Linked DNA regions of Planctomyces sp. SH-PL62. The protein of the gene in region 2 interacts with the protein of the main gene of each other region in a pairwise test. Links are inferred from orthologs where the notes say so. Each region holds a gene or a part of one and is shown on either strand. Other genes may lie near its edges.

Region 1 (16,760 bases), 3.8 Mb from region 2 along the record:
CGATCACCACGCCGTCGACCGCGCCACCCTTGATCTGCGGCTTCTTCAGCTTCTTGAGCTGCGCCGAGATCTCCTTGGCGAGCTCGGCGGGACCGGCGCCGCCCCAAACCAGGACCGAAGGCCCTTCGAGGAACTGCGACAGCCCTTCGACGCCCAGATCCGTCAGGACCCGGCGCGCCAGAGTGTTCTTCAGCGTCCGAACCTTGATCGACTTCTTGCGGAGGTCCATTCGGAACTGGTGTTCGCTGACCGCGTCCAGCCCCTTGAAGTCGATGATCAGCATCGACCGGCTCCCCGACAGCTCGTCGCGGAGCTGATCCATCATCAATTCTTTTACGTATTTGCTCATGGCTGGGACCGTGGTTTCCGTCTCGTCGTGTTCGATAAGTTTCGACGCAACCGTCGATCAGGAGTGGGCCCGATCAGGCGGAAACCCGGATCCCGGGGCTCATCGTGGCCGAGACGGTGATCGTCTGGATGTACGTCCCCTTCGAGGTCGCCGGCTTGATGGTCCGCAGATACGCGAGGAAGGCGTTAATATTCTCGACGAGCTGGTCCTCCGAGAAGTTGATCTTCCCGACCGGGACCGCCACGTTGCCCCCCTTGTCGTTGCGGAACTCGATCTTGCCGGCCTTGAACTCCCGCACCGCCGAGGCGATGTCGGTCGTCACGGTGCCGGACCGGGGCGAGGGCATCAGGCCGCGAGGGCCGAGCACACGTCCCAGCGGACCGACGACGCCCATCATGTCGGGCGTCGCCAGGGCGACGTCGAAGTCCATCACGCCCCCCTTGATCTTCTGCGCAAGGTCGTCGGCACCGACGATGTCGGCCCCGGCCGCCCGGGCCTTCTCGGCGTTGTCGCCCTGGGCGAACACCGCGACCCGGACCTCCTTGCCGATGCCGTGCGGCAACGCCACGGAACCGCGGACGTTCTGGTCGCTCTGCCTAGGGTCGATCCCCAGGTGGGTCGAGACCTCGATGGTCTGGTTGAACTTGGTGGTGTTGAATCCCTTGAGGATCTTCACCGCCTCGGCGAGCGATAGGACGGCGGTGTCTTTCACCTTCCCCGTCAGCGCCCGATATCGTTTGGACCGGAAAGCCAAGTCATCACCCCTTTCGCCCTCCTCACGGGAGAGCTGCCGCCTTCGTCATCAATACCACACTCGGCCGTCGGCGGGCGGTCGCGCCTGGATCGGCCGGTCGGCGTCCCAGCGGGGCCGGGACGCGAGGAATGCGAACAACATTTCGTCGTCGCATTCCCGATCGATCAATCGCCGCGAGAAGCCATTCCCCTCACGGCGGCGAATCGACTCGAATCCGTCAGCGTAATCAGTCCTTGATCTCGACGCCCATGCTCCGGGCGGTGCCGGCGACGACCCGACAAGCATGGTCGAGGTCGCGAGCGTTCAAATCCTGGAACTTGGTCTCGGCGATCTTCCGAACCTGCTCGGAGGTGACGCTTCCAACCTTCGTCTTGTTGGGAACGGCCGAGCCCGAGGCGATACCAGCGGCCTGCTTCAGGAGCACGGCCGCCGGGGGGCTCTTGGTGATGAACTCGAAAGAACGATCCGAGTAGATCGTGATCTCGATGGGGATGATCGTCCCCTTCATCTCCTTGGTCCGTTCGTTGAACTGCATCACGAACTGACCGATGTTCACGCCGTGTTGACCGAGCGCGGGCCCGACCGGGGGCGCGGGGGTGGCCTGACCCCCCGGACACTGCAGCTTGACCTTCGCCGTCATCACCTTGGCCATCGCGGATTCTCGCTCCCCTGGGGTCTCTTGCTTTGATCGTTCTCGCTTGCGATTCGATCCCTCGCGCGACCCGATTCAGGGTCGCGAGGGAGGCCGCTCAGAGCCGTTCGAGCTGCCAGTACTCGAGATCGACGGGAGTCGGGCGGTTGAAGATGATGAGCATCACCTTCACCAGGCCTCGCCCCTCGATGACCTCTTCCACGGTCCCCTCGAAGTTCTCGAACGAACCTTCCTTGATCTTCACGCGGTCGCCGCGCTCGACGTCGATGCGGACGGTCGGCGACTTGGCGGTGGTCTGCTCTTCCTGGTGGTTGAGCATCTGATTGACCTCGGTCTCGGTCATCTTCGTGGGCGTCCCATGGGCCCCCACGAAGTCGCCCACCCCGGGAGTCTCCCGGATCAGAAACCAGGTTTTCTCGTTCAGCTCCATCTGCACCATGATGTAGCCGGGATACGTCTTGCGTTCGACGATCCGCTTCTTGTTGTTCCGAATCTCGGTGATCTTCTCCGTCGGAACGACGATCCTCGGTTTTCCCTCGGGCGTCACGCCGAAGTAGCGCTCGAGGCCCTGGATCTTGACCCGACGCTGAAGCGCTTCGGAGATCCTGTCCTCACGCGAACTCTGGACTTTGAGGACGTACCAGACGAGTTCCGGCGGCGGGTCCGCGTCGGGATCCACTTCGGGCGTCGTCTCGCCGTCATCTTCGTCCTCGTCATGAGGATCCGGTTGCGCGGAGGATGCCTGGGAGGGCGGGGCGAGCCTCGAGCGGCCGCGGGCGGCACCACCGTCCGGGGTCTCTTCCTCCACTTCGACCGCCGGGTCATCCAACGAGGCGTCTTCCACCGAGGGGGTCTCGGGCGTCTCGTGGGGCGGGGTCGATTCGTCGAACTCGTGCGTCGGTTGGCTCATGGAACGTAATACGGCGCGTTTCAGAGTACAGGTCGAGGGGAGGGTCGAGACCGGGGCGTTCGATTCCGTCGGCGCCGATCATCGGTCACGGGTCGCCACCTGCTGCGATCGTCCAGGAACGGGGCGAGAGGTGGGGAATCCACTACCATACACCAGATCGGCAGGCTCCGGAAGTCCAGAATGCGGATCGACGGGCGATGCGTATTCGGACGGGGGCTGGATCGGCGTATCCACGAGGGGATGGCCGTCAGGAGGTCGAACCGAACCCGCCGGCTCCGCTGAACTGAAGAACGCCGATCATTCGCAGGAGGAACAACCAGAACCAGTCCACGACGAAGAGGTAAACGGCGAGAAGCAGCACGGTCGCGAGCACAACCAGCGTTGACCGGTAAAGATCGTCCTTGGTGGTCCAGGAGACTTTGTTCATCTCGGCTTCGGTAGCGATCAGGAACTCGGCGAAGACCGGATACTGGACCACCCGGAAGACGACCCAACCGAGTATCGCGGCCAGCACGGCCGGGATGCCGAGACGCCAGCCCGGCGAGTAATCGAGGGATGCCTGATAGGCGTTCCAGACCCCTCCGGCAGCGAGCAATCCCAACGCCAGCCCAGTGTAGAGGCGGGCGTACCAGCCCTGCTTGGGCTTGTACAGTTTGGCGCTGAAGAAATTACCCATGAACTGGGAGAGGGCTCCGAGCGACCCTCCCTTCGGCTTCCCTTGGGGGGTCTTGGTCGGTTTCTGCCCCGACACTTCGTCTTTCACTTTACCCATGTCGACCGTTCCATTCGGAATGGGGAAACCGCAGGCTCCAGCAGGCCGGTGATCGGGGCGGATGGATGAGGCGCGCCCCGAGAGGACCGTGCGACGGACGACCGGGACGAGAAGGGCCGCAAGGCCGAACTTTCGCCGGACTTATCGCCCCATCCCCAAGGTGACCGCCGCCTTGCTCCAGGGCGGCGGTCGAAGCACGAGCGGAGGGAATCGAACCCCCAACCGCCGGTTTTGGAAACCGGTGCTCTGCCAATTGAGCTACGCTCGTGTGGGTCGGGAGGATGTCTCGAGGAATTCGTCCACGGCTACCGTCGGCACCCTCAGGAATAGGACCGACGAAGCCGCCGTTCTCGCGTTGAAGTTCCGCTCCGAGAGATCCCGGCTCTCGAATCCGCCGTGTTACTTCTTGCGCGATTCCTTGTGCGCCGTGTGCTTGCGCTCACGGCTGCAATACTTCTTCAGTTCCAGACGGTCGGCCCCGCGGGTCTCCTTCTGGACGCGGTAATTCTTCTCGCCGCAAGCCGTGCATTCGAGCCAGACGTATTCACGCATCGCGATAAAACCCCGGTTCCGGCCGTCGATTCGGACTCCGCCGGACTTCTCCTGGAACACTCGCGGTGCGGAACCCGATGCCCCGTCTCTGTGGGCGAGCCGGGCGTCCGCACCTTGTAATCGGACATCGAAACCACGTCGCAAGGACGTTGCGGCGGTCCTCCCGGCCGGATGAACCGTCGGACGAGGAGGACCGTCGCGATTCTAGGAAGCGGCGGTCGAGCAAACGTCGGAGGGGCCGGGGCCCCTCCGCATCGAGATCACTCGAGGATCTTGGTCACGACGCCGGCACCGACCGTCTTGCCGCCTTCGCGGATGGCGAAGCGGAGAGCATCTTCCATGGCGATCGGGCTGCCCAGCTCGACCGTCATCTTGATGTTGTCGCCCGGCATGCACATCTCGGCCTCGCTGCCGTCTTCGGACAGCAGGTTGAGGATCGAACCGGTGACGTCGGTGGTGCGGATGTAGAACTGGGGACGGTAACCCTTGAAGAACGGGGTGTGGCGTCCGCCCTCTTCTTTGCTGAGGACGTAGACCTCGGCCTCGAACTTCGTGTGGGGCGTGATCGAGCCCGGCTTGCATAGCACCTGCCCGCGTTCGAGATCGTTCTTTTCCACGCCGCGGAGGAGAACGCCGACGTTGTCGCCAGCGACGCCTTCGTCGAGCGTCTTCTGGAACATCTCGACGCCGGTGACGGTGGTCGGCTTCTTGACGCCGAAACCGATGATCTCGATGGCCTCGCCCACCTTGACTCGACCACGCTCGACGCGGCCGGTGCCCACGGTGCCGCGACCCTTGATCGAGAAAACGTCTTCGATCGGCATCAGGAACGGCTTGTCGATCTCACGGACCGGGTCCGGGATGTACTCGTCCATCGCCGCGACGAGGTCGAGGATCGGCTTGGCCGCGACCGGATCGGCGGGATTCTCGAGGGCCGGCCGGCTACTGCCGCGGACGATGGGGATCTCATCGCCGGGGAACTTGTAGTGGCTGAGCATCTCGCGAAGCTCGAGCTCGACCAGCTCCAGAAGTTCCTCGTCGTCGACCAGGTCGATCTTGTTGAGGAACACGACCAGGGCCGGCACGCCGACCTGACGAGCCAGAAGGATATGCTCGCGGGTCTGAGGCATCGGGCCGTCGGCCGCGGAGACCACCAGGATCGCCCCGTCCATCTGGGCGGCGCCGGTGATCATGTTCTTGATGTAGTCGGCGTGACCCGGGCAGTCGATGTGAGCGTAGTGACGCTTGTCGCTCTCATACTCGACGTGCGAGACGGCGATCGTCACCGTCTTGGTGGCGTCGCGGACCGTGCCGCCCTTGGCGATGTCGGAGTACGACTTGCTCTTGGCCTGACCGCGCGCGGCCAGCACAGCCAGCAGGGCGGCCGTCAGCGTGGTCTTGCCGTGGTCGATGTGCCCGATCGTGCCCACGTTGACGTGAGGCTTGGTTCTGGTGAAAGTTTCCTTGGCCATGTGCTCAGCGCCTTTTCGGCATTCTCGAAGTCAAGTCTTCGGCGGGGATCCATCACCAAGCCCCACCCGCCGGCCAGGTCCGTTTCGGACGGCCTCCCCACGACCGGGGCTGGTCGCAGGGCAAACTCCTCAACGCCCGATCACGGGCGACCGACCCGAAAGCTGCCGCTGGGATTTGAACCCAGGACCTCGTCCTTACCAAGGACGCGCTCTACCAACTGAGCCACGGCAGCGTGTTCGCGATGAACGTCTTAGCGTGAGGAAAAGAGCTCGCATGGACCCGGCGACCTGAGTCGTCGGATCGGTCGATTTCGCCGGAGCAGAGCGGGTGATGGGAATCGAACCCACACAGCCTGCTTGGAAGGCAGGGACTCTACCATTGAGCTACACCCGCGTAGAACCCTCATCCCGGCTGAATTTCTCTTTGTCCCTCGAGCTCCCTTCCTAGCTGACGACGATTCACATCGAGTGGGTGGAGCAGGATTCGAACCTGCGAAGGTAGAACCACCAGATTTACAGTCTGGCCCCTTTAGCCACTTGGGTATCCACCCGTCATTCCGTCCCTGCCGTCGCGATCCGAGAATCGTGCCGTCCGGGGATCCTACCACTTGAGAAGCTCCATCCAGTAGAGCTGGCGGTGAGAGTCGAACTCACAACCTACGGTTTACAAAACCGTTGCTCTGCCGGTTGAGCTACGCCAGCGGCGTTGAGGCCGGGAAAATCCCATTATATCGGGCGGCCTACCGGTTTCAAGCTCATTCTCGAACCGAGTCCGGCGAGGCACGGTCGGCGCGTTGGATCAATGTAGCGAGTCCCCTTCCCTCGAGCAAGGGGGGGGCGGGAAAATCCGTCTCCAAAGCACCCAACGCGTGTGAGATGAAGGGTTTGGAATTCGCCTTTTGGACCTCGCCTCGCCGATCCCTTCCTTCCCTTCGAGGGGTTCTGAGGGTCACCGCTGCTCTTTGACCGGGGATTGCGTTGAATCTGTGCTGTAATGAGGGACGGCCGGACGCGGAGGAGCGGGAGCTCGATCCGGGTCCGGCCGTGAGTTTTCGATTCGTTGCACCCCATCCGCGAGGCTCGGCTCAGAGCATCGGGAGGTCGAGTTTCTGTTCGCCGGCGATTCGGCGGAGCTTGTCGACGCCTCGGGATTCGATCTGGCGGACGCGTTCCTTGGTGATGCCGAGTTCGCGGCCGAGCTGTTCCAGGGTCCGCTCGGAAGTGCCGCCGAGTCCGAACCGACTGGTGATGATCAGCTTCTCGCGATCGTCCAGTCGGTCGAGCATGCCTCGGATCGCCTCTTGCATGCGCTTCAGGGCGCTTTCGTATTCGTGCTCGTCGATTCGGTTGTCGGCGGCGGCTTCGAACATCTCCTCGTGGCCGGTGACGAACCGATCACGGCGGTAATTCTCTTCGGGGATGGTCCGGGCGTAGTTCTTCATGATCGCCCACGAGGCGTAGGTGCTGAATTTGTTGCCTCGGGCGTAGTCGAACTTTTCGACGGCGCGGATGAGGCTCATATTGCCGTCGGAGACCAGCTCGAAGAAGTTGTTCGAAGGTCCGACGTGTCGCTTGGCGATCGAGACGACGAGCCGCAGGTTGGCGCGAATGATCTGGTTCTTGACGGCCAGGGCCTGTTCCTGGAGGGCGTCGATCTTATCAAGGGCGGCGGTTTTGGCCTTGGCCGGGTCGAGCTTCTCGCGGAGCTTGACGGCTTCGCTCTTCAGATAGTTCATCTGGCGGAACAAATGGGCTTCCTGTTCGCGGTCCAGGAGCGGCACTTCGTACAGGCTGGCGAGGTAAGGCGGCAGTCCCTTGGGGGCTTTGGGCCGGCGCGGGGCCTTACCGTCCGCGGGCGCGGGGAGGGGGGCCAGGATCACGGCCTTGGCCTTGGGCTCCGCGAACGTGTCGTTGCCGATGAATTCGAGTTTGGTCTCGAGGATCCGCTTTGCGCGGACCTCGTTGATGATGCGATAGATGCTGGATCGCGTGCGGCCGGACTCGACCGCCAGGTTCTCGGCGGAGACGCCCATGCGGTGTCGAAGATAGATCTTGGCCTTCATGTCGTCGTCGAGCGGCGTCGTGGAGGGGCCGAAGATCGCCCGATCCGGATGTTCGCGATCGTACGCCTTGAGGGTTAGTCTCACCGTCTCGGTCGAGCGTGCCATTTTCCTAGCGATCCTCCGCGCGACTTCGATCAGGCCGACCTCGCCCGACCGAAATTGCGACATGCGACGGGCGCGGCGGATGATTTCATCGCGTTCCGCGTCGGTCAGTTGCCGAAATTTCGAGCCACGTTCCACCTGGCCGCGATGCTCGGCCACGAACCGTTGAAGGCTGGATTCCAGAAATCCGACTTTGGCCCGCCCGTCGATCACGAAGCGACGTGCCACCAGGCCCTGTCGTCGCCAGCGCGTCACCGTCCGCGTGGAGACGTTGAATCTCTTGCTCACCTCGTCGACGGTTAGCACCGGTTCGGCCGCCTGCTCGACCGGTTGCCGGATCGTCGCCGAGAGATCCTCCACAAACTGCCGGAGGTCGCGTCGCGCCTCGTCCCCCTCCAGCATCAGGACCGACCCGTTGTCGGGCCGGAAGCCGGTGATGCGGAAGCAGAGGTAGTCGTAGGGGTAGCGTTTGGTCTGCTCGATCTCGCCCAGGAGTTGCTCGGCCCGTTCAACTTGTTCGAGCCGCCGCTCTCGGGGAGCGTATCGCGTTTGCTGGTCCTTGAGTTGCTTCATCGCGGGGTGGCAGTACATTCGTCCCATATCCCACCTCCGCGAAGGAAAACCTGGACGATTTCCACTCCAAATCGTCGTCGATTTACCGATTCGGCCGTGCATCCACCCGGCCACTATTATTGGTCGCGATCAACCCGCCCAGGGCGACGTTCGCGATAAACCGCCGTAGCGTGCCCAACCACCTCGGTGGACCGATCAGGATGTTCCGCGTTCGCGATCTTCGGACACATCACACTCTCTAATACGTTCGTCCCGCGGATAGTGATCGATATTTTCGCGAGGATCGTTCTTATCGATGAAAGATCCGGTCGTGGTCCAGGGTCGCCGCGCTCCTCCTTTCAGATATCTAGCCCGGAATCTTGCAAATCCTGTACCGAGGTCCAAATCCTTGCGGTCGAGGGGTGGCGATGCGATGGCTCTGTCTGACCAGACGAAAGAATGGGACTTCGTGTTCGCTGGTTTTCCCCTGGTTACCGCCTCCACCGGGTTGATCATCTGGGAAGACGGGGGGCCGCCGGGTCTGGGACACGGAAATGGGAAGTCATTCGTCGGATCATCGGAATTCTTGCAAGCGTGGTCGGAACGCTTGGGGGAGCGGGGCCGTGCGAAGTCGGAAATCCGGGCGACGGCCCGAAATTGACAGGCAGTGGCTGCTCCCCATAATGGTCGCGGGTTTCGCCGGGCGGACCCTTCATGGATCGGTCGAGAATTTTCCGGAACGGATCGCGGACGTCCGCCGGGGGAGGTCGAAGATGGGCCGGAGCGGGCTTCGGGCGAGCGAACTGAAGCGGCTGCCGGCGCGATTCCTGGGAATCGCGCTGGTCGCCGGGGCATGGACGGGGGTCTTCGGATCGGTCGTGGATGATGCGATCGTCCTTGAGGAAACCGCGTCCCCGGACGAGGTGACCGCCTGCCGGATCGAATTGAAGGCGAGCGGGCTGTACCGGCCGCCGCTTCCTCCCGAGGCGATGACGCCCGACGCGAAGATGCCCAAGCCGCTGGACGTCGACATCCAGACCCGGATGGTTTATCGGGAGCGGCTCCTGAAGGGACCGCAGCGGCGTTCGCTGCGGCTGGTGCGTCAGGCGGCCTCGGCGATCAACGGCGAGGTCCGGCCCGCGGCCCTGGAGCTGCGCCCGGAGTTGTCGCTTCTGATCGCCGAGCGGCGCGTCCCGGACGGCGCCGTGACGGTGGCGAGCCCTTCCGGCTCGCTGACTCGCGGCGAGTTGGAGTTGGTGGAGAGCCTGGGCGATTCGCTCTGCCTGACGGATCTCTTGCCCGAGGGGCCGACGGCTCAGGGCAAGTCCTGGCCGATCCGCAAATCGGCCCTCTGGGCCCTCACCGGATATGACGCGATCACCTCGACGACGGTCGAAGGCGTGATCGAGTCGGTGGCCGACGATCGCGTCAGGATCGGCCTCAAGGGGGAAGTCAAAGGTTCGGTCCTGGGTGCCGAGGGGACCTTGACCTGCGAGGGCTGGTTCACCTTCGACCGCAAGGCGGGGTTGATCGACGGCCTGGAGTTGAACCGGACGGAGAGTCGCCAGCCGGGGGCGGTCGAGGCGGGGCTCGATCTCAAGAGCACGTTGACGATCGCCCGGCGCGCGGGGATCGAGGTTCCTTCGGAACTGTCCGACGCCTCGCTGGCGGCGCTTTCCCCCGATCTGACGCCGGGGAGGCTGCTGCTCCAGCTGATCGCGCCGGACGGTCGCTACAACTTGCTCCACGAGCGAAACTGGCACATCTACTGGGACGACAAGAAGCTGGTGGTTCTCAAACGGTATGAGAAGGGCCGGGTGACGGCCCAGTGCAACCTCGTTTACGGCCCTCCGGCCGGTAAGGGGAAGCACCAGGACGTCGAGTCGTTCCGCGAGGACGTGAAGCGCGCGCTCAAGGGCCGCTTCAGTCAGTTCCTCGGCGCGGGGGAGGTCGAGGGCGACCCGGAAGGAGGCTTCCGCTACAAGCTGGGCGTCCAGGGCCGCCAGGACGACCTGGGGCTCCTGTGGTACTACTACCTCATCGCCAGCCCCCGGGGGGAGCAACTCCTGGCGACGTTCACCCTCATCGACTCCGACGCGCCGGCCTTCGGCCAGGAAGACGAGAGGATCATCGGATCGCTCCAGTGGAACGATCCGCCGCTTGCCGTGGGGCGTTGAACGGCGGTCCCGCCCATGAAAAAACCCGTGGGGTTCCCCCGAGCTGGACCGGAAAGCTATGGTGGAACGGGGGAAGCGATCCCGACGACACCGGGTTCTTCAACATGAAGGGACGCCATTCATGATGGGCGAGACGCGAAGACGGGGGCCGTTCCGGCGCGAGCCGGGACGAGGCGCGGGCAACTCCTGGGGATTCCTGACGACGGCTTTCTCCTGGGTCCTGGTCGTCGGCCTCCACCCAAGCTTCGCGACCGCGCAGGCCCCTGAGCCGGCTTCGACTCCCGTCCCGGCGGCCGACGAGGCCGCACCGACCGCGGAGTCCCCCGACGACGCGGCCAAGCAGGGCGAGGTCCAGCCGTTGAGCCTTCGATATCGCTTCGGCGAGCGATATACCGAGACCCCCGATCCGACGCGCCCGGAATGGATGACCCAGTATCAGGTGGGCGTCCGCGAGAAGATCAAGGTGGCCCGCGAAAAGCCCCAGGGCGCCCCCGACCGCGCCGAGACCACGCTCCAGTCGATCTACACCGAGCGCGTCATGAAGGCGGCCCCGAACCGGACGGCCACCGACGTGGTGCGGCGGTACGATCGCGCCCTGATCACCACGACCCTGCCGATGCGCCGGCAGTACCAGAACCCCAAACTGCTGGAGCAGTTGAGCCTCTGGTATCGGCTCAAGCCCGGCAAGCCCATCGAGCTCTATAACTTGACCGACGGTCGGGTGCTCCGTCAGGTCGAGTTCGATCGGATCACCAGAAACCCGTTCCTCCCCCAACTCGCGACCCTGCTGCCGACCACTCCCCGTCGGGTCGGCGATCACTGGCCCGTCCCCAGGTCTTCAGTGGCGGTCCTGCTGGGCGAAACGCCCCTGGAGGATGGCTACGACGTGGAGGCCGAGTTGACCGACGTCCGCGGCTCGGCGACCGACGCCGGCACGATGACGGCGGTCTTCGAGGTCAAGGGGCAGCTCAACGTGCTGGATGGACCGGTCGCGATGAATGCGCGAGTCCACTTCGTCTTCGCTCCCGCCAAACCGGCCCAGCCCGCCGTCCCCGAGCCTCGGGAGCAGGCGGGGGTCATCGACGCCGAAGGCTGGATCTCCGAGATTCGGATGGCGGAAGTCCTGACCACCCCCCTGCCCGACGACGAGACCGGTCGGCTCAACCAGACGCAAACGCGCGAGTTGATCGTCGCGCGTCGAGTCGGGCCGTCGGCGATGGGACCCGAGGCGACGCTCCCCCTGGTGGCCCCCGACGCCCCCCCCGACGACGAGGCCCATACCTGGGTGACGTACGACGATCCCGAGGGCCGGTTCCACCTGGCCCATCCCCAGGGGCTTCGGATCGCGCGAGCCTACCCCGAAGGAGGCGTCGACCTGGTCGACCGCCGGTTCGACGGCCAGGATGTGATCTCGATCGCCCTCGCGGCCAAGTCCGGCGACGCCTCGCAGGACCGCCTCGTCACCGACCCGCAAGAGCAGCGCAAGGCGCTCGCCGAGCAGTGGCGGGCCCAGGGCCAGGAAGTCCTGATGGGCGACTCCGGCTGGTTGAAGGAGGACGTCTGGGGCCCGCTGGCACGCAAGGTCTACCGGATCGAGGCCGCCCTGAAGCCCGCCGGCGCGGCTCCGGCGGTCCGGGGCAACCGGATCTATCTGGATCGCTACATCGTCCAGTTCACCCGCAATGAAACCCTGATCGTGACGGCCATGACGACTCGCGATCCCCACGTCCCGTTCCGGGACCAGGCGGAATCGATCATCAAAAGCTTCACGTTCGGCCCCTCCGAACCGGCGCCCGGCGCGTCGGCCTCGCCCAACGAGTCGACGCAGCCATCGCCTGCGCCTTGACGCCGGACCGAGGTCCCGCGAATCGGGCAGCCTCCCGAATGGAGGACGGGGGCCGGCCGTCCGATCGCCATTCCCCACGATTCGGGACGATGAATGCTTGCCTGAGTTGAGAAAATAAGCGTTTCACGGTCCGATCACGTGACATCGGGATACTATGAAAAGGGAGACGACGTTGCGGCGACTTACGCAAACGTTCGAATCCCCCACGTCGAGGCGTGGATCGGACATCGTCGCCCGGCAGGGCCAGGCCCCTCGGCCGATCGCGTACGATGTCCCTTCCCGCCGCGAGAGGCGTATCCAGTAGCGGAAGCCGCTCCCGTTTCGTCGAGTGAACGACCAGGACGAATGGCCGGGATCGCTCCGAAGCGTGTGATCTCGCCCCCTGTGGGTGCGAAGGGCTCGGATGATCTCACGGAATGCCGATATGCGCGTGATCCTGGAAGTGCTGAAAGGCCCAAGGTCGGGTCGGACGTTCGTGTTCGACCGGCACGACACGTTCATCGTCGGGCGCTCCCAGTTCGTCCATTGTCCGATCAACGATGCGGCCCTCTCCAGGGACCATTTCCTCATCGAGATCAACCCGCCCCGGTGCGAGCTGCGGGATCTGGAGAGCACCAACGGGACCTTCGTGAACAGCGAACGGATCGAACGGGCGAGGCTGGCCTCCGGCGATCTGATCGCCGCGGGTAAGAGCCTCTTTCGGATCGTCGTGGAGCCGGGACGGGCTTCCCAGAAGCCTCGATCCCCTTCCTCCAGCGTCGCCATCCCCACCCGCGAGCCGATCGTCTGCACCGGGTGCGGCTGCCCGGCGCCCATGAACCTCACGGTCAGCAGCGGGGGCGTGTCCGGGCTCGACGAGCCGGTCGAGTGGTGGTGCACGGCCTGTCGAACCGAGGCCGCCGCCGTCCCCCAGCCGGTCCCTCATTACGCGACGATCCGCGAGCTCGGCCGCGGCGCCATGGGGGTGGTCTACCAGGCCCGCAACATCACCAGCGGTAAAATGGTCGCGCTGAAGCTGATCACGCCCGAGGTCGCCACCACCCGCGCCGCCATCGAACGCTTCCAGCGAGAGATGTCCGTCATCAGCCAACTCCGCCATCCCAACATCGTCGAGTGGTATGAGCAGGGGATGACGCGGGGGCAGTTCTGGTTCGCGATGGAGTACGTGGCCGGCCCGAACCTGGAAGCCCTCGCCAAGATGGACCCCGGCCGGTATCCCACCGACCAGGCCTGTCGGCTGGCCTGCCAGATCCTCAAGGGGCTGGAGCACGCCCACACCGGCGGGTTCGTCCACCGCGACATCAAGCCCGAGAACATCCTGATCGGCCAGACCCCGGAGGGCTCGGTGGCCAAGATCTCCGATTTCGGCCTGGCCAAGAGCTTCCGCAGCGTCGGCCTCTCCGGCCTGACGTTCTCCGGCGAGATGCGCGGGACGATCCCGTTCATGCCCCCGGAGCAGATGACCGAGTTCAAGACCGTCCGCCCCCAGGCCGACCTCTACGCGACGGCCGCCACCCTCTACTACCTGCTGACCACCCAGTTCATCTACGACGACGTCGAGGGGGGCGGCGACCTGATCAAGATGCTGCTGGAGGATCATCCCATCCCGATCCTCGACCGCCGCCCGGACGTCCCGCGCGGCCTCGCCGCCGTCGTCGGCCGTTGCCTGGCCCGCAATCCCGACGAACGACTTCCCGACGCCGGCTCCATGCGACGGGCGCTGAAGCCCTTCTGCTGAGCCGACGGACGACCTCGGCTCGCCGTTCCCCCCTGCCGCCGTCCCGGCGTCGGCGACGTCCAGAATCGGCGTCGGCCCCAGGAAGCGACGGCGTCGACGGGGTTTCGGGCTTGAATCCGTCCCGCCTGACGAAAACAATGAACGCTGTCAAAAATCGGTCGGATCCCGCCGCGCCGTGGCCCGGTCCCGTCCCCGCGGATCTTATTCACCAGGAGGGCGATTCATGGCGTCGAGCCGATCTCAGGAAGGGCGGGCCGCGACGGGCGGCGTGCCTCGTCACGCGTTTCGCGAGCAGGACGCCGTCTGGGCCGAACTGCTGGCGCTGGGACAGACCGTCATCGGCTCGCTCGACAAGAGCGTGCAGGCGGTCTGCGACGGCCGGATCGATCTGGTCTCCGAGGTGAAGGAAGAGGAAGAGGAGACCGACCGCAAGGAGGTGCGGATCGAGCAGGAATGCCTGCGCGTCCTCGCCCTGTTCGAGCCCGTGGCGTCCGACCTGCGACGGATGGCGACCATCCTGAAGGTCAACCGCGACTGGGAGCGGATCGCCGACCTGGCCCTCCGCGTCGCCCGCCGCGTCCGGAAGCTCGGCCGCAAGTTCCCCGAGCTCGCCCCCCCCGACTCGCTCAAGGACCTCGCCCGCGACGTCCTGGTCCACGTCAAGGCGTCCTACGTCGCCCTCGTGGAGATCGACTCGACCAAGGCCCGCGAGGTCATCATCGGCGACCAGGTGATCGACGAGAGCTATCGCGCCGTCCGACGCCAGCTCAAGGACCAACTCGCCGCCCGCGCCGATCAGCTCGACGGCTGGCTCCTCCTGCTCAACTCCGCCCGCAACCTCGAACGCATCGCCGATCACGCCACGGGCATCGCCCAGACGGTCGTCTTCCTCCAGGAAGGGACCATCATCCGCCACTCAGACCCGGCCTGACACGGCCTCTCGCGGTCATTCGATGTGTTCCACTCGCCAGCCGCCGCGTGCCGCCAGGTACGCGGCGACGGCCCCGCGATGGCACTCGGCGACGCGCTTCTCGGCGCACAACAGGCAAAACGTCCCCGGCAACGCCACCAGCCGACGGGTCAGCAGGTCGCCCGCGCGCTCGACCAACTCGCCGTACGGGGCCGTCCAGTCGTCCATGTCCAGGAAGACGTTCCCCAGCTCCGGGAACGACCGATAGCCGATCCCGGCGTCGGCCAGCAGCTTCTCGATCCCCTTGTCCGCCGTCTTCGCCTTCGTGTACGCCCCCAGGCTCGCCCGGTCGGGACGAAGCCGGACGTCGGCCACCGTCTCCACGCCGTGCGCCCGCAACAGGCCCACGAACTCGTCCGGCGGCCTTCCGCCGTAACCGATGGTGAAAAAGGTCCGGATCGCATCGGTCATGGGCGGGGAGTGCTCGATGGTCGAGAACGATCAGTCATTCCAGTAGTCACCCTCTATGGCATCAACACGTCCGGCCTCCAGGTGGACCCAGCGCCGCCAGTAGCTGCTGGTCTCGCTGCAACCCAGCGTGTAGAACCACACCTCGGTCCCGCTGCTCCAACGGCCCTTCCGCAACGGAGGGCCCATCAATTCTTCCACGTCGTCCGCCGACATCCCGATCACGATCTGTCGGAATCGCGCCTCGTCGTAGCCGACTGCATAGACCGTCTGCGAGGCGTATAGCGCCCAGTACATGACGAGCACGTAGGTCGCCACGCCCGCGACGGATGCGGCCAGCTCGCGCCTCGTCTGTGGGATGATGGCGATCGGCTCGCCATTCGGCCGGGGATATCGTCCGTACGAGGCGTATCCGGCTCGTATGAGGGAGCCGAGGCCGAGGCTGATCGTCGCGGGGACGACCATGAAAAGGGCCCCACGGGCCTCGTACGAATACTCTCCGACGTAGGGCGGGCCGTAGCCGTACGCGATCGCCCCCAACTGGACCAAATACGGGCTGATCCCGAGCGGTAGCCAGCATCGCCAGGCGCGCCCGGCGTGGCGAAAGCCCAGGGCGACGCCGGTCGCAAAGGCCGCATAGAGCCAGGTCGCCCATGCCCCCTCGGAGGCGATGTGGATATCGGCCAGGCCCAACAACAGCCCCGCCAGCGAGGCCTCGAGGAACGGGAACCGCGGGGGCCCCAAGTTCGCGAGGTTGTCACGCAGCATCGCCGGCCCTCCATCGCGGCGGGGCGACGATCCAGACCCCCAGTACGGCGAGCCCGAAGCCGAGGTAGACGACCGTGAACACCCACGGCTCGGCCTGGAAGAACATGATGCGGTGGACCCAGTAGGCGATGAAATCGCCCTCGGTCGTGGTCTGGCCGGCATGGACGCGGAGGCGGTGCTCCCAGACCGTCAGCGGGCAGGGAACGCCCGCGAGCGACTCGCCGACGACGATCACGATCATCCCCAGGTGGATCAGCCGGAACCACTTGTTGCGCACCCATTCCCAGCGGAACGCGATCCCCAGCAGGATCGCGAGCAGCCCGAGCACCAGGAACGCCACCCAGGCGAAATGCACCAGGGCGATCAGGTTCGCGAGGAAGATCGGGCTGATCAAGGGCTCGTCGGACAGTTTCGCGAGGACGACCGGGCCCATCCGAGACTCCTTGAAGATGAGGCCGTCCAACGGAGCCCTGGTGGGCCGTCAGCCTTCGAGCGGTCGGCTCGACGCGCCTTCGGCGGCGCGGCAGATGTGAACGTCGGCTTCCAGGTTCTGGCGTTGGAAGTAACCGCGGCGGACGGCCTCGGTGAACTCCTCAGCCTTGTCGGCCTCGACGAGATTGACCGTGCAGCCGGCCCAGCCCGCGCCCGAGAGCTTGCCGCCGAGGAATCCCGGGG
Region 2 (13,685 bases):
AATTGGGGTGAAGTGCGCCCCGCCGAACGCCGATTCCTGGACTGAGATGCATTTCTTGACGCACCCCGTCGGTACGCCTTCCGCGTGCCGCCGGGATGGAACGGCCGATCGGCCCCACGACCCACCGCACGGCACGGACGCCGCGAGCTGGTCGAGGATGGCCCCGGGAACACGAACGAGGAGAGGCGGCGAAGGGCGCATGCGCAGGGGATGGCGCGAGGTCCTGGCGATTCTGGCCGTGTCCGTGATGGGGACCCTGGCCCCCTCCGCGCTCGGCGTCGGACTTCGCGACGGCGAGGAGGCCCCACAAAGAGTCGCGCTGACGGTCGAGCTGAGCTGGGCCGTGCCCGCCGCTCCCGAGAAGAAGCCGGCCCTGGAGCCCCCCGCGCAAGACGTTCTGCTGGAGTTCTCCGACGGTCGCGTGCTCGAGGCCGTGGCCTGGCCCTGGGACGCCGAGCCCTCGCGGCGCGGAGACGGCGGACCTTCGCCGACCGACGCCGGCGCGTGGCGGCTGGGCTCCGAGCCGACCGGCCGCGTCCGGCTGAGGATCGAGGCCGGACTCGACTCGACCCTGGTGGTCCGTCGCGGCGAGCAGGAGGTCCGCTCGCCGATCTCCGCCGTCCTCGACCGCACCCAGACGGTCGCCCAGGATTCGGGACTGAGCCTGACCCTGGAGCGGGTCGCCTGGGACGTGCTGGCGATCGATTTCGGCGCGGGGGCCGAGGGGGCCTCGCCGAGCCCGGCGCGGCGGTCCCGGTGACCATCGGCTACAATATCCTCCAGCCCGACGCGATCGACGTGACCGTTCGGACGACGGCCGTGCTCCGGCCGATCGGCAAGCAAGAGCCCGTCTGGCAGTTTGAGCAGCGCGAGCTGCTCCCCGCCAATCGCCCCGATCCGCCGACTCGCATCTGGTCGGTCCCGGCCCCGACCCAGGAAGGGACCTACGTCCTGGAAGTCGAGGCGGCGTGGGAGGCGACCGGCGCCGGACCTCGTGAGGGGTCACGGATCGGTCGCCTGATCCGTCGTCGGAAGCCGGTCGGCGGGGCCAGCTCGGCCTTGCGTCGAGTCGTCATGGTGGTCCTCGCCCCGCAGAGCGCGAAGCCCTCGGTCGCGCTCCTGGGAGGGGAAACGCCCCTTCGCGAGGCGGAGATCGACTCCTTCGACCTCTCCCGGCTGCGCGGCGCCCGCTTCTCGGCCTGGGGCCGGTCGCCTTCCGTCTCCGGCGGTTCGGCGTGGGAGCCCCCCGCGGAGATCCTGGCCCAGGCGTCTCGTCACGAGAAAGAGCGGGAGTGGCTCCGTGGCTTCATCGCCAAGGCGGGCGCCGAGCCCGGGCGGCTCGCCGCGGCCGACGAACGGGGGCTGGCCTGGTCGGCGGTCTCGCTGCATCCCGCCCTCCACCCGGAACGTCCGCACCGCCTGACGGTCTCGGTCGCCGGCGGCGATCCGTCCGCGCTGGGGGCCCTGCTCATCGATCCCGGCTCGTCGGATCGCCGCCCGAAAGTGCTGCTCGACTCCTGCGGCGTCGGCTCCCCGGCCGGGAAGCCCGGCGCGACGACGATCGAGTGGCTCCTGTGGCCGGGCGCGGCCGAGCCCGTCCTGTTCCTGCTGAATCGCCATCCCACCTCCGACGTGACCATCGGCTCGGTCCGGCTCGTCGAGCTCGATCCCCAGCCGACCGACGCGAAGCCGCCGAGGGCGGACGCCGATGGTCGCGGGGTCGGGCTCCACCTGGCGGGGAGGGACGCGTTGGACCGCTTCTCGGTCTCTCCCGAGCCGGGCCTGGACGACCCCCTGACCACGGCGGAAAACCTCGCGAGCTACCTTGCGACCTGCGGGGCGACGTTCGTCGTCCTTCCCGAACGACTTGAGGATCGGCCCCGACGGCGACGGCTCGCCGGTCGGCTGTACGAGGATGCGACGGGGCCGGACCGGCTGGACCTGATCCTTCGCGTGCTGGCCCGAAACGGCGTCGCGGTCTGGATCGAGCCCGACCTCGGCCGCCCCGATGCGTTCCCCGAACTCCCCCCGCCCGACTCCGCCGAGTCGATCCAACAAGGCCTTGCGCGGATCGGGGCCACCGGCGAACCCGACGGCGGGATGTACCAGCCACTGCACCCCAGAGTCCGCGAGGCGATCAAGCGCCGGATCGTGGAAGCCCTCTCCGAGAGCGGGGGGCGAGCCGGCTTCGCGGGGGTGCTCGTCCGCCTGGGACGCGGCCCGACCTTGCTGGGGACGCCGGACACCGGCATGGACGACGAGACCTTCTCCCGGTTCGTTCGCGAGACGTTCGGGCCGGAGGTGGCCAAGGAGATCCCGGGCCTGGAGTCGACCGACCCCGGGCGTTTCGAGGTGCGGGCGAAGTACCTCGCGGGCGTGGGCCGAATGCCCTGGCTGACCTGGCGATCCAAGGCCGTAGCCGGGTTGTACGCCGAGTTGAACGAGGCGGCACGCAAGACCGCGCCCCGATCGATCCTCGCCCTCGCCACGCCTACGCTCGAGGACGGTCCGGTGGGCGCGGAGGCTCGTCGCGTGGACCTCGCGGGGCTCGCGCCGAGCCAGGCGTGGCGGAGCGTCGGGCTCGATCTGGAGGAGTGGCCGAAGGGACCGGAGGCTCCGGTGCTGTTCCGGGGGGCGGGACTGTCGGCCGACGACCTGGCCCGCGACCTGGCCGTCCACCCAGACCTTGACGAGAAGCTGCTCCCCTTCTCTCGGCGGGGTGTCTTCCTCCACGCCGAGCACGAACTTGTCCCGAGCGAAGGACGAGCCCCCCTCGGCGGCGCGTCGGGCCGAATCACGCGACCGACTGCGACGGCCCCCCGGCCGGGGACGCACTTGCGGTCGACGTCCCGACGGCCCACGCGGTCGCGGCGCTCGACGCCCGATGGATCGTCCTGACCGCGACGGCCGTGGCCGGTCGCGAGGAGCGGGTCCGCCGCTTCTCCGAGGTTTTCCGCCGTCTTCCCGTCAACGACCGCCCCGCCGCCGAGCCCGCCGCGGGAGCGAAGGATTCGGGCGTCGTGGTCCGGGCCCTCCCCGACTCGGGCCGAACGATCCTGGAGATCGTCAACGACACCCCGTACGCGATCCGCCTGGCCGGGGTCGTCAAAGGGGACCCCTCGGCGATCGTGGAGGACCTCGGACGTCGATTGAAGCTGGCCCCGCAGGCGGCCGATGGGGGGCGGCAACTGGTCATCGACCTGGCCCCCTACGGCCTGTCGGTCGTCCGGGTGGGCGCTGCGGGAGCCTCGCTGGAGAAGCCGACGCTTTATCCCCCCGAGGCCGTCCTGGCGACGATGGAAGCCCGCTTTCAGGACCTCTCGATCCAGCTCGCCACGTTGAACCGAGGGCTGGACAACCCCCTGGTGGAGCCGCCGAACGCCGGCTTCGAGCAGGAGCCGGTGACGCCCGCCTCGGCGACGGTGGGCGAGACGGCGACGCCGATCCCCGGCGGCTGGAGGCTCGACACGGGGGCGCGAGGCGGGGCCGCCGCCTCGCTCGACGAGGCGCAGCCGCACGCCGGCTCTCGCTCCCTCAAGCTGGAGTCTCCCCAGGGGGCGGCGTCCGTCCTCAGCGGCGAGTTCCGCCCCGGCGCGGGGACCAGCATGCTCGTCCAGGCCTATCTACGGGGCGACAAGGGGCAGAACGTCCGCATCTGGATCGAGGGCGAACACCAGGGCCGACCTTACGTCCGGCGATCCGAGGCCGCAGTCTCCACGGAGTGGCGGGCGCTCGTCGTGCGGGCGTCGGACATCCCGCCCGGGGGGCTCGCATCAGCCCGACTGCGGTTCGAATCGACCGGGCCCGGCACGCTCTGGATCGACGACGTCCGCGTCCTGGGAGAGATCGCCCCCAAGGCCGTGCGGCTCAACGCCCAGCGGACGCTCCTGGCCGCCTTGCAGGCGTATCGCGAGCAACGCTACGCGGAGTTCGCCCGCCTCGCCGATTCCCACTGGGCCAGGCACCCGGGCCTTCAGGCGCTCCTTCGGGGCACCAGGCCCGGCGACCTGTCGGCGGCCCGGGCCGAGCCCCGCGAGGACGCGCCGGCCGCTTCTGCCCTACCGGCCGATCGAACCCTGCGGTAAGATCGGCTCGCCCGGTGGAAGACCGGGCCCGCCTGGGAATCCCCCGGTCTTCGACGCGCCGAGAGGCTCGCCGCGACGCCGGGGGCGAAGTCCGGCGCGGGGCGCGGTGGGACGTAGGAGGAGAAGACGGTGTTCGTAGCCTGTAGCACGCTTTGCTTCGCGAATGAGCCCCTGGAGGCCGCCCTTCGGCACATCGCCGAGTTGGAGTTCGACAAGTTCGAGCTCGCCATCGTGGAGGACGGCCAGCACCTGCGCCCTTCCGAGGTCGGCGACGATCCGGAAGCGGCCATTCTGAGGCTCAAGCGAGGCCCGGCGCTCATCCCCTCGACCCTCTATCTGGATTTCGGACCGGTCGACTGGGCCGACCCCGTCCAGAAGAAGCGGTTCGACAACCACTGCCGGTTCGCCAAATTGCTGAACGTCGCCGTCCTCACGATGACGGCCGCCCCCGCGGGCTCGTCGCTGGACGCCGAGATCCAGCGTCTGACGAGCCTCTCGTCGACCGCCATGCGCCAGGGCCTCGTCCTGGCCCTCATCACGCATCGTGATTCGGTCACCGGCGACGCCGCCACGGCGCTGAAGCTCTGCAAGTCGGTTCCCGGGCTCGGCCTGACCCTCGATCCCAGCCATTACGTCGGCGGACCCTCCAAGGAATCCGACGTCGATCAGCTCTATCCCTACGTGCAGAACATCCACCTGCGCGACACGGGGAAGCACGCGAACGAGTTTCAGGTGCGCATCGGCCAGGGGCAGATCGAGTACGCCCGGATCGTCAACCTGCTCCAACGGGCCGGCTACAATCGCGCCCTGACCGTCGCGATCCTCGATCGCCCCGACAACGCGTTCGATCGCGAGGTCGAGGTCCGCAAGCTCAAGCTCCTCCTTGAAACGCTCCTTTGAGCCGGTCCCGACCATGCACGAATTGACGGCCGAGAATACGGCGGATTACCTCCGCGAGTCCGGGAGGATCGGCGCGGGGGTCCCCGTTTCGGTGCGCGAGCTGAGCGGCGGCGTCTCGAACGTCGTGCTGCGTGTGGACGCGGCCGATCGCGAACCATTCGTCGTCAAACAGTGCCGCGAACGGCTGCGGGTGGCCGTCGAGTGGCTCGCCCGGCTGGACCGGATCTGGGTCGAGTACGCGACGCTCCGCGTGCTCGCCGAACTCCTCCCCGCCGGCGCCACGCCCCGCATCCTGTTCGAGGATCGCGAGGAATACCTCTTCGGGATGACCTGCGCACCGGAGGACTCCGAGACGTGGAAGGCCCGGCTGATGCGCGGCGAAGCCGACCCCGAGGTCGCCGCCAGGCTGGGAACGCTCCTGGCGATCATCCACGCCCAGGCCCCTCGCCATCCCGCGTTCTCGCCGCGCCTCGCCGACACGTCGCTCTTCGACGAGCTACGTGTGGATCCCTACTATCGGACCACGGCGCGGGCCCATCCCGACCTCGCCCCGAAGTTCGACGCCCTGATCGCCGAGATGAATCTCCCTGAAGACCGCCGCGGCCTGGTGCTCGGCGATTTCAGCCCGAAGAACATCCTCATCCACGCGCGGGGGCTCGTGCTGCTCGACTTCGAGTGCGCCCACCTCGGCGATCCCGGCTTCGACCTCGGCTTTTTCCTCAGCCACCTGGCGCTCAAGCGAATCCACGGGGTGGTGGGCGACGCCGACTATCAACGTCTCGCAGCGGGTTTCCTGGCCGCCTATTTCGATGAACTGGGCGATCGTCTCGGTCCCCCGGCCGAGCTTTCCTCACGGGCGATCCGGCACACCGCCGCGTGCCTGCTCGCGAGGGTCGACGGCAAGAGCCCGGTCGAATATCTCGACGGGCCGAGGCGCGAGACGGCCAGGCGCTCGGCGCTGGCGCTCTTCGAGGAAGCTCCCGCCGATTGGGACGGGATGCACGAGATCCTCGACCGCGTCGGTCGATCCCGCTCCTGAACATATTTCGATCTCCGAGGTGATCCGCGATGCCGACTCTCCGGTCGTTGAAGGCTCGTCAGGTCCTGGATTCGCGCGGTCGTCCGACGGTCGAGGTCGACGCCTTCGCCTCCAACGGCGCGCGGGGGACGGCGATCGTTCCGTCCGGGGCCAGCACCGGCCGCCATGAGGCGCTCGAGCTTCGCGACGCCGACCCCGCCCATTACGGCGGCCTGGGCGTGTCGAAGGCCGTGGCCAATATCCATTCGACGATCGCCCCGGCGCTCCTGGACATGGACCTGGACGACCAGCGGGCGGTCGACGCCGCGCTGATCGCCCTCGACGGCACCCCGAACAAGGGTCGCCTGGGCGCGAACGCGCTGCTGGGCGTATCGCTGGCCGTGGCGCACGCGTCGGCGGCCTCCCGGGGCGAGGAGCTTTTCCTCCACCTGAATCGGCTCTGGAAGGCCCGTGCGAAGGGCCTCGGCGACGCCGTCCCGCAGGAGCCGACGCTCCCGCTGCCGATGGTCAACATGATCTCGGGGGGGCTGCACGCGGGCCGAAACCTGGACATCCAGGACGTGCTGTTCATCCCCATCGGCGCCGAGAGCTACAGCCAGGCTCTGGAGACGATCGTCGCCATGTACCGGGCGGTCGGCCAGGTGCTCGCGAAGCTCGGCATGGAATCGACGCTGGTCGGAGACGAGGGGGGATACGGGCCCCGCCTGAGCGGCGACGAGCAGGCGCTCGAGATCGTCGTGGAGGCGATGAACCTCTGCGGCCTGACCCCCGGCGAGCAAGGCGCGATCGCCCTCGACGTCGCCTCGACCCATTTCTTCGACGAGTCCTCCCGGACTTATCGCTTCTCGGCGACCGGCTCGCGGCCCCTGGACGCCGGGGCCATGATCGAGTTGCTCGCCCGCTGGACGGAGCGCTATCCGATCGTTTCCATCGAGGACGGCCTGGCCGAGGACGACTGGGAGGGCTGGAAGGCGCTCACGGATCGCCTCGGGAGCAAGGTCCAGCTCATCGGCGACGACCTGTTCGTCACCCAGACGGCGCGGCTCGGTCGCGGAATCGAGAACGGGGCGGGGAACGCCGTCCTGATCAAGGTGAATCAGGTGGGGACGCTCAGCGAGACGCTCGACGCCCTGGAGACGGCGCGGCGATCGGGCTTCCGTCCGATCGTCTCGGCCCGTTCAGGCGAGACCGAGGACGCCACCATCGCCGACCTGGCGGTTGGGACCGCGGCGGGCCAGATCAAGATCGGCTCCGTGGCGCGGTCGGAGCGTCTGGCCAAGTACAACCGCCTCTTGCGGATCGAGGAGGCTCTCGGCCGGGACGCCCGCTTCGCCGGACGTGCCACGCTCCCCTGAGCCTCGCCGACTCCATGCGGGCGCGCCCGAGGGGCGTCGCCCGCACGAAGGGGTTCCGGTCAGGCGACGACGGGGAGCTGCGAGAAGAACTCGTTCCCCTTGTCGTCGACGAGGATGAAAGCGGGGAAGTCCACCACCTCGATCTGGTAGACGGCTTCCATGCCCAGCTCGGGATATTCGAGCAGCTCGACCTTCTTGATGCTGTCGTGGGCGAGCAGGGCGGCGGGGCCGCCGATGGAGCCGAGGTAGAATCCGCCGTGCTTCTTGCAGGCGTCGGTGACGGCCTGCGAGCGGTTCCCCTTGGCGATCATGATCATCGAGCCGCCGTTAGACTGGAAGAGGTCGACGTAGCTGTCCATGCGGCCGGCGGTCGTCGGGCCGAACGAGCCGGAGGGCATCCCCTCGGGCGTCTTGGCCGGTCCGGCGTAGTAGACCGGATGGGCCTTGAGGTAGTCGGGCATCCCCTCGCCGCGATCGAGCCGCTCCTTGATCTTGGCGTGTGCGATGTCGCGCGCCACGATCATCCGGCCGTTGAGCTTGAGAGGGGTCGAGACCTGGTACTGGGTGAGTTCCGCCAGGATCTCCGCCATCGGCCGGTTCAGGTCGACTTTCACGCCGTGCTCCGCGCCCAGGCCGGTGCGGTATCGCGCGGGGATGTACTGGGCGGGGTCGCGCTCCAGGACTTCGAGCCAGACGCCGTCGCGGTCGATGCGGCCCTTGACGTTGCGGTCGGCCGAGCACGAGACGCCCAGGCCGACGGGGCAAGAGGCGCCGTGGCGAGGAAGCCGGATCACGCGTGCGTCGAGGGCGAAATACTTCCCGCCGAACTGGGCGCCGATGCCGCTCTTGCGGGCGATCTCCATGACCTTCGCTTCCATCTCCAGGTCGCGGAAGGCCTGGCCGAGCCTGTTCCCCTCGGTCGGCAGGTGGTCGAGATACTTGGCGCTGGCGAGCTTGACGGTCTTCATCGTCGCCTCCGCCGAGGTGCCGCCGACGACGACCGCGAGGTGGTACGGCGGGCAGGCCGCCGTGCCGAGCGAGCGGAGCTTCTCCTTGAGGAACTTCTCCAGGCTCGCCGGGTTCAGCAGGGCCTTCGTCTCCTGATACAGGTACGACTTGTTGGCCGAGCCGCCCCCCTTGGCGACGAACAGGAAATCATAGCTCGAACCGTTCGTGGCGAGGATGTCGATCTGGGCGGGGAGGTTGGTCCCCGAGTTGATCTCCTCGAACATCGAGACCGGGATCGTCTGCGAGTAGCGGAGGTTTTCCTGCTGATAGGTCTCGTAGATCCCCTTCGAGATCCACTCCTCGTCCTTGTGGCCCCCGGTCCAGACGCGCTGGCCTTTCTTGGCGACGACCGTCGCCGTGCCGGTGTCCTGGCACATGGGGAGCTGGAAGCCGGCGGCGACGGCGGCGTTCCGCAGCAGGGCGATCGCGACCCCCTTGTCGTTCGGGGAGGCTTCGGGATCGTCGAGGATCGCGGCGACTTGCCGCAGGTGGGCGGGACGGTAGAGGAATGAGACGTCGCGGAGGGCCTCGCGCGCCAGGAGCGTCAGCGCCTCGGGCTGGATCTTGAGGATCTCGTCGCCGTCGAAGGTCGCAGTCGAGACCAGGTCCTTGCCAAGATTGCGGTATTCGGTCGTGTCGGGACCAAGCGGGAAGGGGTTTTGGTAGGCGAATTCAGGCATTGCGGTTCCTCCAGCAACCCTCTGGCGAGGAGGCGCGGAGCGGGACTGCCCGCGACGTCCGCGCGAGGGGCTGATGAACCTCGATTTTAGGGGATTTCCGCCCGCTGGGACAGGTCGGTTCAACCGCTTGACGGGCTCACCCCTTGAGTTCCAGAGTCGACCAGAGGCTGGGATTCTCCCCGAGCGGGAAGTCCCGACCGATGCCCAGGAATTGATCCTCGCGCTCGGCGTCGGAGATCTGGTAGGCGAAGCCGAGCTTGCGGTTCGTTTCGGGATCGAAGCCGTGAAGGGCCGCCGCGGGGAGGAACAGCTCGAACCGCCAGCCCTTCTTGATCAGCTCGGAGCGATGCGCGAGGAGGGAAGGGGAGGTGAGTGGGGCGTCGGCCGTGGCGCGGGCGATCGGCCGTTGCTCGACCTCGGCGGTGAGCGTCTTCTTGTCGCGGCCGAGCGTCATACGGCCCTGGAAACGGTGACAGTACCTGGTCGCCCGGCTGACGTTCCGGGTGTCGCGCGTGTCGATCCAGAAGACGACGTTCGCGAAGCCCTCGGCCCGGTCCGGCGTCCTGGCATTCGCGCCGAGGCCGTCGGCGTCGACCGTGATCCCGATCCCTCGCGAGTTCCAGCCGACGCGCACCGAGGCCCACGAACTCCGGCCGTCGAGCGCCGCGAGGTCGGGGATCGCGCAGTCGTTGGGAAGGTCGAGCAGGCGGCCGGCTTTCCCTTCTCGCGGGAGATCTTCGACCCGAGGACAGGAGGCGGAGACCCGGAACCAGAAGGCTTGCGGCAGCAGGACCGAGGACATGGCGAGGCTCCGAAGTCGTCGTCTCAGGGATGGGCTCAGTCGAGCGTTTGATCGATGTACGGCTTGCGGCTCGGGGCCGTGGTCATGGCCGACGTCAGGATCATCCAGACCCCGATCGCGACGAGGAAGAACGGGAGGCTGAACCGCATGATCGCCCAGAAGCCGACCAGGATGAGGATGATCCCGGCGCGGGCGGCGCTCCGCCTCCTCGGCTGGGCGTAGGCCTGGACCAGCGAGACCGCGCCGGCCAGGAAAAGGATCCCGGGCCAGAACTGTCGCGAGGCGAGCAGCAGCCCGATGCCGATCAGCCAGATGCCGGCCGAAACCGCCCTCGTGTCGTCCCGATGCATCATCCTCAACGATCCGGCCTCCCATGATCCTCGCGTTCGTCGGTTCGCTCCGACGAGCCTCCGGCGACCTGGACGACGGCTATTCGAGCGAGAGGTCCACCCTCGGCTTGCGGGTCGACGAGGACGCCCACAGGGATGAGGCGACCATCCAGGCCCCCGCCAGGATGAGGATCTCGACGAGCCCCAGCCGACAACCGATGAGTAAGCCGAACAGGATAAGCACCATCCCCGCCCGGCGCGAGTTCCTACGCTTCGGGTCGTAGATCGATTCCACCAGCCGGACGGAACCCACCAGGAACAAGACCTCGGGCCAGAACCGCCCGCTGAAGAGCATGAATCCGATCCCGACCAGCCAGAGCCCGGTGGTGAGCTGCTTCGAGCGAGCCGACTCGTGATCCCCCACATCGTCCTCCCGTCCAACGGAGCATTCCGGCGCACCCGATCCGACCACAAGAGGGTTCGCGGCTCGGGCCCGGTTATTGACCGCCGATCTTTCCGAGGAGATTGACCATCTCGATCGCCGCCATCGCCGCCTCGCCCCCCTTGTTGCCGGACTTGAGGCCGGAGCGGTTGAGGGCCTGCTCGACGGTCTCGGTGGTCAGGACGCCGAAGATCACCGGGACGCCGGTGGCGAGCCCGGCCTGGAGGATGCCGCCGGCGGCCTGGCCGGCGACGTGGTCGTAATGGCCGGTCTCGCCCCGGATCACGCAGCCCAGGCAGATGACGGAGGCGTGCGCCCCGGACTCTGCGAGCTTGCGGGCGACCAGCGGGACCTCGAACGAGCCGGGGACCCAGTAGACGTCCAGGCGGTCGTCGGCGACCCCGTGGCGCACGAAGGCGTCGCGGCAGCCTGCCAGCAGCGCCTCGGTCACCAGAGAGTTGAAGCGGGAGGCGACGATCGCGAACCGGCCCGAGGGGGGCGAGAAATCACCTTCGTAGATCGGCATGGGCGTCGGGGGGTTGGGGGATCGGCTGGGAAACGGAAAAGGTCCGGCCGGGCCTCCTAAGAAGCCCGGCGCGGACCCGGTGTCGGTCGTGGGGACGAATCCGGCCGGAAGACCAGTTTACGACAGGTTCATGCTCGACAGGAACTCGCCGTTGGTCTTGGACTTCTTCATCCGGCCGGTGAGCAGCTCCATGGCCTCGACGGGGTTCATGTCGTTGAGGACGCGACGGAGGATCCAGACTCGGCGGAGTTCGTCGGCGTCCATGAGGAGCTCCTCGCGCCGCGTGCCCGACTTGTTGACGTCGATGGCCGGCCAGATCCGCTTCTCGACCAGGCGACGGTCGAGGTGCAGTTCCATGTTGCCGGTCCCCTTGAACTCCTCGAAGATCACGTCGTCCATGCGGCTGCCGGTGTCGACCAGGGCGGTGGCCAGGATCGTCAGGCTGCCGGCCTCCTCGATCTTGCGGGCGGCGCCGAAGAACCGCTTGGGCTTCTGCAGCGCCGAGGCGTCGATGCCGCCGGTGAGGATCTTGCCGGAGTGGGGCGCCTCGGTGTTGTAGGCGCGGGCGAGCCGGGTGATCGAGTCGAGCAGGATGACGACGTCCTTGCCGAACTCGACCATCCGCTTGGCCTTCTCGATCACCATCTCGGCGACCTGGATGTGTCGCGAGGCGGGCTCGTCGAAGGTCGAGCTGATGACCTCGGCCGTCGGCCCTTTCACCGACCGCTCCATGTCGGTCACTTCCTCCGGCCGTTCGTCGATCAGGAGGACCATGACGTAGGCTTCGGGGTGGTTCGTCAGGACGCTGTTGGCGATCTTCTGGAGGAGGATCGTCTTGCCGGTCCGAGGGGGCGCCACGATCACGCCGCGCTGGCCGAAGCCAATCGGCGTGACGAGGTCGACGACCCGCATGTTGATTTCTTCGTTGGTCGTCTCGAGCCGGATGCGGCCCTGGGGGTGCAGCGGCGTGAGGTCGTCGAAGCCGACCTTCTCGCTGAGCTTGTCCGGGTCCTCGAAGTTGATCGCCTCGACCCGCAGGAGCGCGAAGTACCGCTCGTTCTCCTTGGGGGGGCGGATCTGGCCCGACACGATAGCGCCGGTCTTGAGACCGAAGCGGCGGATCTGGCTGGGGGAGACGTAGATGTCGTCGGGGCAGGGCAGGTAGTTGTAGTCCGGGCTGCGGAGGAAGCCGAAGCCGTCGGGCAGGACTTCCAGGGTCCCCTCGCCGTACATCAGGCCGTTCTGCTTGACCCTCTCCTTGAGGATCTTGAAGATGAGGTCCTGCTTCTTCAGCCCCATGTACTCGGCGATCCCTTCGGATTTCGCCGTCTTGATGAGCTGAGGCATCGTCATCTTCTGGAGCTCGGTGAGATGGATCTCACCGCGCTTGATGTCCTCGTAGCGATCGTGGATCGCCACATCCCCGAAGACGTCGTCGTCCTCGACGTCGGGGAACGCTTCGCCCGCGCCTTCGCCCAGGGACGGCGAGGCCGACGGAGAAGGAGATCGTTCGGGCTTGGTGGACGTCGAGTAGTCGCGATCGCGGGAGTTGAACGAGGCCTCGCGCTCCGGGCGCTCGCGGGAGCCGGACGCCTCGGGCTCGCGAGCCTCGCGGACCCGCTCGCGGACGGGCGGGGCGGCCTCGCGGTCCCTGTCGCGATCTCGATCCCGATCGCGCGAGAGCGGGATGCCGTCGTGCGCGGGGGGCGGCGAGGCGGCCTCGCGTTCGGCGCGGTCGCGGGCGAGGCGCTCGCGAAGGGTCATCCCCGGCTCGCGCTCGGGCCGCTCGGCGGCCGGTTCGGCGCGGTCGCGGGATCGGATGAACCGGATCGGCTCGCGGTCGGCCGGGCCTTCCTCGCGATACGGTTCGCGCGAGGGGCGCTCGCGGTAGGTTTCGGAAGCGGCGGGCGACTCGGAGACCGGCGAATGATTGGGAGTCGAGGCGGAGGCGGATCCGGCGTTCTCGTCTGAAGCGGGCGGAGGGGAGGCCGCGGCGGTCTTGCGGATGCGGGAGCTTCCAGAGGACTCGCGGCGGGGGCGTGTCTCGTTAGGCATGATGAACCGTTCTCCTGAACAGACTAGACGAGTGGATCAGCCGAGCCGCGGATGCGGGATATGGCACGGGGCGGGGCGATATCGGAGATCGTTCGAGCCGTGAGCCCGTCCGGCTTTGCGACGGTTGACGGACCGACTCGAAGCGGGGGATCGCCGGATCCAAGGCGGGTTGACGAAGAGCATGACCGAGGTGAAGCCTTTGAATAGCGAGGGACGGCGAATTGAAGGATCAGGAGAGTCGAGCGCGGGGAGGCATGTCGGCGTCGAGGGGCTGGAGCGACGATCCTCATGGATCAAGTCGCAGTTCGTGACGAGCTGGCGACGGACCAGCCCCGGGCGAATCGCTCGAGGTCGGGGCCGGAAGAGGTCGCCCGGCGCATCGGGACTCATCCTCGAGCCAGGCGACGAATCGATCGACCTTCGATTCCAAACATGAAGCGTCCTCGTCATTGACTAGAACGTAG

What was found.
Region 1: the proteins of rho (region 2) and nusG interact in binary tests that used the Escherichia coli proteins (3 or more experiments, as listed by UniProt). The link is inferred for Planctomyces sp. SH-PL62 from one-to-one orthologs.

Annotation. Positions count from the first base shown.
Region 1 is NZ_CP011273.1:788,104-804,863, reverse strand. Bases 760-3,595 are described here. They hold nusG (transcription termination/antitermination protein NusG), read right to left. Parts: upstream 2,666-3,595; coding sequence 1,853-2,665; downstream 760-1,852. Other genes in these bases: secE (preprotein translocase subunit SecE), read right to left, coding at 2,913-3,437; rplK (50S ribosomal protein L11), read right to left, coding at 1,330-1,755; rplA (50S ribosomal protein L1), read right to left, coding at 760-1,103. Also shown: rplJ (50S ribosomal protein L10), read right to left, coding at 1-349; more of rplA, read right to left, coding at 423-759; rpmG (50S ribosomal protein L33), read right to left, coding at 3,837-3,989; tuf (elongation factor Tu), read right to left, coding at 4,250-5,461; VT85_RS03095 (sigma-70 family RNA polymerase sigma factor), read right to left, coding at 6,547-8,226; VT85_RS03090 (hypothetical protein), read left to right, coding at 8,952-10,355; VT85_RS03085 (hypothetical protein), read left to right, coding at 10,477-12,201; VT85_RS03080 (FHA domain-containing serine/threonine-protein kinase), read left to right, coding at 12,626-13,939; phosphate signaling complex protein PhoU, read left to right, coding at 14,163-14,870; VT85_RS03070 (DUF488 family protein), read right to left, coding at 14,886-15,320; VT85_RS03065 (hypothetical protein), read right to left, coding at 15,351-16,085; VT85_RS03060 (DUF2784 domain-containing protein), read right to left, coding at 16,075-16,518; galK (galactokinase), read right to left, coding at 16,567-16,760. UniProt on the Escherichia coli protein: Part of the processive rRNA transcription and antitermination complex (rrnTAC). The complex forms an RNA-chaperone ring around the RNA exit tunnel of RNA polymerase (RNAP).
Region 2 is NZ_CP011273.1:4,559,339-4,573,023, reverse strand. Bases 10,753-13,685 are described here. They hold rho (transcription termination factor Rho), read right to left. Parts: upstream 13,222-13,685; coding sequence 11,284-13,221; downstream 10,753-11,283. Other genes in these bases: coaE (dephospho-CoA kinase), read right to left, coding at 13,508-13,685; ribH (6,7-dimethyl-8-ribityllumazine synthase), read right to left, coding at 10,753-11,166. In the rest of the region: VT85_RS27750 (hypothetical protein), read left to right, coding at 200-760; VT85_RS17705 (hypothetical protein), read left to right, coding at 757-2,898; VT85_RS17700 (hypothetical protein), read left to right, coding at 2,910-4,085; VT85_RS17695 (sugar phosphate isomerase/epimerase family protein), read left to right, coding at 4,215-4,985; VT85_RS17690 (phosphotransferase family protein), read left to right, coding at 4,999-6,024; eno (phosphopyruvate hydratase), read left to right, coding at 6,054-7,379; VT85_RS17680 (fumarate hydratase), read right to left, coding at 7,439-9,067; VT85_RS17675 (hypothetical protein), read right to left, coding at 9,204-9,869; VT85_RS17670 (hypothetical protein), read right to left, coding at 9,905-10,222; VT85_RS17665 (hypothetical protein), read right to left, coding at 10,299-10,622; more of ribH, read right to left, coding at 10,696-10,752. UniProt on the Escherichia coli protein: Facilitates transcription termination by a mechanism that involves Rho binding to the nascent RNA, activation of Rho's RNA-dependent ATPase activity, and release of the mRNA from the DNA template.